Regions from separate parts of the Affinirhizobium pseudoryzae genome, predicted to be linked through region 2. Evidence: predicted binding sites of a transcription regulator. Region 2 holds the regulator's gene; the other holds the start of a gene.
The links. Region 2 encodes PhoB, which activates phosphate uptake and scavenging genes when phosphate is short. Its sites were predicted from a motif close to TGTCATNNANCTGTCAT; they were not measured.
Positions count from the first base shown of each region.

Region 1 (3,270 bases), 430 kb from region 2:
GTCCTTGGCATACTGGATCGCCTTCTGGGTCGCCGCCTCGCAGATGGCCACACCCTGCATGCCGACGGCCAGGCGCGCATTGTTCATCATGGTGAACATGCAGGCCAGCCCCTTGTTCTCCTCGCCGACCAGGTAGCCGATGGCACCCGGTTCGTCGCCGAACTTGCCGTCGCCATAGATCATCGTGCAGGTGGGCGAACCGTGGATGCCGAGCTTGTGCTCGATGGAATGACAATGCAGGTCGTTGCGGGCCCCAAGCGATCCATCCGCGTTCACCAGGAATTTCGGCACGAGGAAGAGCGAGATGCCGCGGGTTCCGGCCGGTGCATCCGGCAGGCGGGCGAGCACCAGATGGATGATGTTGTCGGTGATGTCGTGCTCACCCCAGGTGATGTAGATCTTCTGGCCGAAAATGCGGTAGGTACCGTCGTCGCGGCGTTCCGCGCGGCTCTTCATCACGCCGAGATCGGAGCCGGCATGCGGCTCGGTGAGGTTCATGGTGCCGGTCCATTCGCCGGAGACCATTTTGGGCAGATAGGTCGCCTTCAGCGCCTCGGAACCATGCGCCGTCAGGGCATCGACCGCGCCCATGGTCAGCGTCGGGCCGAGCGCGAAGGCCATCGAGCCGGAATTCCACATTTCGAGCGCCGCGACGTTCAGCATATGCGGAAGCCCCTGCCCGCCGAAATCCGGCGAGGCGGTCAGTGAGTTCCAGCCTCCTTCAGCCCAGGCGCGGTAGAGTGTGTCCCAGCCTTCCGGCACGATGACCTTGCCATCGACCAGTCTCGCGCCCTGCCGGTCGCCGATTTCGGCCAGCGGGGCCACTTCCTCGGTCGCGAACCGACCGGCCTCGGACAGGATGGCATCGACCAGATCGTCGCTCAGATCTCCAAGCCGCCCTTCGGCCAGTGCCGGCGCCAGGCCCGCCACGTGTTTCAGGGTAAACGCGATGTCTTCAACCGGCGCCTTGTACATGGCATGCTCCTCCGCAATCCTGTATCCTGACCGGCGCCATCTCCACCCAGACGTTGGCCGATCCTCCCTCTATCGGCTAATTGATTTTTACGTAAACGTCAAATGTTTTGCCGGTTTTGCGCGCTTCCGTCGCAGTGTGGTCAACTCTTGGACGGCTGTGGTTTTCGTCATCAGCCTGTCATGGCTTGCGGGGTAACCCCGTTTGGAACCCTTCTAAACCAACTTGGGGAGACGACCATGACTGAGATCGACACAAGCAAGCTGTCCTGGGACGAATGGGACGAGCTGCAGAACCCGCCGCCGGCCGAAACCGACTTCGACCGGGTCGTTGCCTCGGCCATTTCGCGCCGCGGTTTCCTCGGCAGCGTTCTCGCCTTCGGTTCGGCCGCCGCCGCCATGGGCACGCTCGGCAACCTGATGAGTTCGACCTCGGCCCAGGCACAGGAGGCCTCGCGCTTCCCGTTCAAGCCGGTACCGATCGCCACCGACAACACGATCCACGTACCGGAAGGCTATTCCTGGAAGCCGCTCGCCAAGTGGGGCCAGCCGCTGTTCAAGGGCGTGCCGGATGTCGATCCGGCGAAGGGCGTCAGCCTTGAAAACTCCGACAAGGTATTTGGTGAAAACACCGACGGCATGGAACTCTTCGTCGTCGGCGAGCACCAGCTGATCGCCGTCAACCACGAATACGTCAACCCGGAAATCAACCTGCCGCATCGCGAGAAGGGCAATCCGGCCAATCTCGATGACGTGCGCATCCTGCAGAACATGCAGGGCGTGACGGTGATGGAAGTGGCCGAAGGGGCCAATGGCTGGGAGATCGTTGTCGACAGCCCGTTCAACCGCCGCATCCACCACAACACGCCGATGAAGATTTCCGGTCCGGCCGCCGGCTCCGATCTTCTCAAGACCGCCGCCGATCCGAACGGCACCGACTGTCTCGGCACCTTCAACAACTGCGGCGCCGGCAAAACGCCGTGGGGCACCTACCTCACCTGCGAAGAGAACTTCAACGGCTACTTCGGCACCACCAATGCCGAGTTCAAGATGCCGGCCGACTACAAGCGCTACGGCATTGCCGCCGAAACGCGCTATGCCTACGAGAAGTTCGATGAGCGCTTCGACGTGGCGAAGAACCCGAACGAACCGCGCCGCGCCGGTTATGTCGTCGAAATCGATCCCTCGAATGCCAAGTCGGTTCCGGTGAAGCGCACCGCGCTCGGCCGCATCAAGCACGAAAACGCTGCTGTCGTGATTGCCCGTGACGGTCGCGTGGTCGTCTACATGGGCGACGACGAGCGCGGCGAGTTCCTCTACAAGTTCGTCTCGAACGGCATCTACGTTCCGGGCGGCGAGACCTCGAATCTGCTCGACGAAGGCACGCTCTTCGTTGCCAAGTTCACCGATGACGGCACCGGCGAGTGGCTGGCCCTGACGCCGGACACGACCGGCATGACGATGGACGAGATCTGCGTCTTCACCCGCCAGGCCGCCTCCAAGGTGGGCGCCACCACCATGGACCGTCCGGAATGGGTGGCGATCAACCCGGTTGCCATCGAAGCCTACTGCGCGCTCACCAACAACAGCCGCCGTGGCGAGGTCAAGGACGGCAAGCTGCGCACCAATGCCGGTGGCGATGCCATGGCGATCAGCGCCGTCAACCCGCGCGAGAAGAACGAATACGGCCAGATCGTGCGCTGGTACCCGGAAGGCGACGACCACGCGAACGGCACGTTCAAGTGGGACCTGTTCTGCATGGCCGGCAACCCGGCTGTTCACAAGGACGCCTATGCCGGCTCGTCGAACATCAACGAAGGCAACATGTTCAACTCACCGGACGGCATGATGTTCGATTCAACCGGTCTTCTGTGGATCCAGACGGACGGGGAAGACAGCAACGAAGGCAACTTCGCCGGCCAGGGCAACAACCAGATGCTGGCAGGCGATCCGGCCACCGGCCGCATCGAGCGCTTCCTGACGGCACCGAAGGGTGCGGAAGTCACCGGCCAGACCTGGTCTGCCGACAAGCGCACGCATTTCGTCGGCATCCAGCATCCCGACGCGCCGTTCCCGGATGGCGAAGGCAAGCTGCCGCGTTCGACGGTGATTGCCGTCAAGCGCAACGACAATGCCATGATCGGCTGATCCCGATCTCGGGCGAACCATCACCAACGGGGCGCGTCGGTTTTCCGGCGCGCCTTTTTCATCTGCGCCTCCGGTGTGTCTTGATGCCGTTTCATCGTCATGGCTAGATGCTATGCTGCAGCCGCGAAGGAGCCCTCCCATGCTGTCCAT
Region 1 covers NZ_CP049241.1:269,706-272,975, forward strand. Annotated here, with positions in the region: gene G6N78_RS01530 (acyl-CoA dehydrogenase) at 1-975, opposite strand, end outside; gene G6N78_RS01535 (PhoX family protein) at 1,213-3,120, shown strand; gene G6N78_RS01540 (transporter) at 3,260-3,270, shown strand, end outside.
Region 1: G6N78_RS01535 (PhoX family protein) is a predicted target of PhoB. The motif match lies at 1,141-1,157, and genes of this name have one in related genera.

Region 2 (3,270 bases):
TCCACGAACTGCGCACCAACTTCACCATCGTCATCGTCACGCATTCCATGCAGCAGGCGGCGCGTGTGTCCCAGCGCACGGCTATGTTCCACCTCGGCCTGCTGGTCGAAGAGAACGACACCGACAAGATGTTCACCAACCCGGATGATCAGCGCACGCAGGATTACATCATGGGTCGCTTCGGCTGATGCCGCGCCGATCCGCCTTCCGCTGACAACCCTTGATCCGAGGATGACAAACCATGTCCCCCAGCCATATTCTCTCGGCCTATGACGAAGACCTGAAATACCTGAACCGCCGCATCTCCGAAATGGGCGGCCTTGCCGAACAGATGTGCGGCGATGCCGTTCGCGCGCTCGTCAATTCCGATGGTGCACTTGCCCAGAAGGTCATCTCCGACGACGTGATCCTCGATACCGCCGAGCGCGAGATCCAGGAGAAGGCCATCATCACGATCGCCCGCCGCCAGCCGGTGGCCGGAGACCTGCGCGAAATCATCGGCGTGCTGCGCATCGCCTCCGACCTGGAACGCGTCGGCGACCTCGGCAAGAACACTGCCAAGCGCGTGATCGCCGTTCAGGGCACCGGCGTGCCGCGCAAGCTCGCACGCGGTTTGGAACATCTCTCCGATCTGGCCCTCGTCCAGCTCAAGGAAGTGCTCGACGTCTTCTCCAACCGCTCGGTGCAGAAGGCGGAAGCCATCCGCCTGCGCGATGAAGAGATCGACGCGATGTACACCTCGCTGTTCCGCGAACTCCTCACCTACATGATGGAAGATCCGCGCAACATCACCACCTGCACCCATCTCCTCTTCTGCGCCAAGAACATCGAGCGCATCGGCGACCATGCCACCAATATTGCCGAGACGATCTATTACATCGCAACTGGCGCTGCCCCCGAAGGCGAACGCCCGAAGGACGACACGTCGAACACGCTGGGCGCAGTGGCAGAGTAAGGGCGCTACCGGCGCCTGCTTTCAGGAGTGCATGAACCATGCTGCCGAAAATTGCGGTTGTTGAGGATGAAGAAGCGCTGAGCGTGCTTCTTCGCTATAACCTCGAGGCCGAGGGGTATGAGGTGGAAACCATCCTGCGCGGTGACGAGGCGGAAATCCGCCTGCAGGAGCGGCTGCCGGATCTCCTGATCCTCGACTGGATGTTGCCCGGCGTATCCGGCATCGAGCTTTGCCGCCGCCTGCGGATGCGCCCGGAAACCGAGCGCCTGCCGATCATCATGCTGACGGCGCGTGGTGAGGAGAGCGAACGCGTGCGCGGTCTGGCAACCGGTGCCGACGATTATGTCGTCAAACCCTTCTCGACGCCGGAACTGATGGCGCGGGTGAAAGCGATGTTGCGAAGGGCCCGGCCGGAGGTGCTCTCCTCGGTTCTGCGCTGCGGCGATATCGAACTCGATCGCGAAACGCATCGCGTCCACCGCAAGAGCCGCGAGGTGCGTCTGGGGCCGACCGAATTCCGGCTGCTGGAATTCCTGATGGCCTCGCCCGGTCGCGTCTTTTCCCGCTCGCAACTGCTCGATGGTGTCTGGGGCCACGACATCTACGTGGACGAACGCACCGTCGATGTGCATGTCGGACGGCTGCGCAAGGCGCTGAACTTTTCCAACATGCAGGATGTCATCCGCACCGTCCGCGGTGCCGGTTATTCCATGGAAGCGTGAACCCTCGCGCCTGATCTCCACCATCGAACCCGGCCTCGTGCCGGGTTTTTTGTTGGCTCCCTCCAAAATCCGGGCACAAAAAAAGCGGGCCTCGTACCCGCTTTCTTCGAGATGCGCTGGAATGATCAGCCGCGGGCGACCGCATTGGCGGCGCGGCGGCGCTCGTTCACCGGCTGGTAGGCCAGGCGGGCGTGGTATTTGCAGTAGGGCGAGCTTTCGCCGGATTCTGCGCCGCAGAAGTGGAAATCGTCCTTCAGCGGGTCGCCGACCGGCCACTTGCAGGTGCGCTCCGTCAGTTCCGTCAGCGCCAGGCGGCGTGCCATCGGAACGATGACGTTCGTCGTGGTGACCGGTTCCTGCGTTTCGAGAATGGTGAGTTCGATCTCTTCCTTCACCATCGTGGCGCCGACAGAGCGGGTCACCGTGCGCGTGGCCGCGCCAGGGGCCGTCGCCGCCGTCGGGCGGGCATTGTAGGTGGTGGGGCGCGGTGCAGGGGTGGTGCGCTTCTGCGTCCGGTTCTGCTGGGCGTTTCCGCCTGCCTTCACACGTCCCGGAAGGCACAGCCGGTGCACCTTGCCGATGACCGCGTTGCGGCTCACGCCGCCCAGTTGCGCGGCAATCTGGCTCGCGCTCAGTCCTTCCGCCCACAACCTTTTCAGTCGTTCGACGCGTTCGTCATCCCAATTCATGCTGTCTCTCCGCCTTGAGCACACCCAGCAAGACAGAATCTCTCACCGTTACGGCGAACGTAATTCGCCGCGCATACTACATCTATACTTTTGGTGACTAGTTCCGCCGCATGCAGTCTAGTAATTGATCTTTAACCTAATGGGCGGCGGACTCGCTGACAAGAGTCGCCGGAATCGTCGCGAATCGATTTCCGGGTTTTCCCCAACTTGCTGCCGCATAGAGTCATTTTTGTCACAGCTGCCGCAAGGGGCGCCAAGCGGGCTTCCGCGGCGTGAATCGACGCGGAATCCACGCTTTTGTTGACAGCGCGGGATGAAATGCGGATAGTGCGCCTGCCGCCCTTTGAGGCGGCATTTTTGATTTCTGGCGGCCCCGGCTGCCTGTTCTGGACAGTATGCCTGAAGGAGTGCATCGCCATGGCTGAAGCTGCGCTTTTCGACACGTTTGCAAGGGCACCACTGCGTTTCGTGCGCGGCGAGGGTGTCTGGCTCGTGACGGAAACGGGCGAGCGATATCTCGATTTCGGCGCAGGCGTGGCCGTGACCTCGTGTGGTCATTCCAACCCGCATCTTGTCGCGGCCCTGAAGGATCAGGCGGACAAGGTCTGGCACCTGTCGAACCTTTACGAGATCCCGGACCAGGAGCGGCTGGCCCGCCGGCTGGCGGATGCCACCTTCGCCGACAAGGTGTTCTTCACCAATTCGGGTGCCGAAGCGCTGGAATGCGCCATCAAGACGGCGCGGCGCTACCATTATTCCAAGGGCTATCCGGAAAAATTCCACATCATCACCTTTGAAGGCGCCTTCCACGGCCGGACCATCGCGACGATCGCAGCCGGCGGTCAGGAAAAGTACCTGGAAGGCTTCGGCCCCAAGGCGCCGGGTTTTGACCAGGTGCCCTTTG
Region 2 covers NZ_CP049241.1:700,776-704,045, reverse strand. Annotated here, with positions in the region: gene pstB (phosphate ABC transporter ATP-binding protein PstB) at 1-188, shown strand, start outside; gene phoU (phosphate signaling complex protein PhoU) at 242-955, shown strand; gene phoB (phosphate regulon transcriptional regulator PhoB) at 994-1,677, shown strand; gene G6N78_RS03420 (GcrA family cell cycle regulator) at 1,803-2,366, opposite strand; gene G6N78_RS03415 (aspartate aminotransferase family protein) at 2,784-3,270, shown strand, end outside.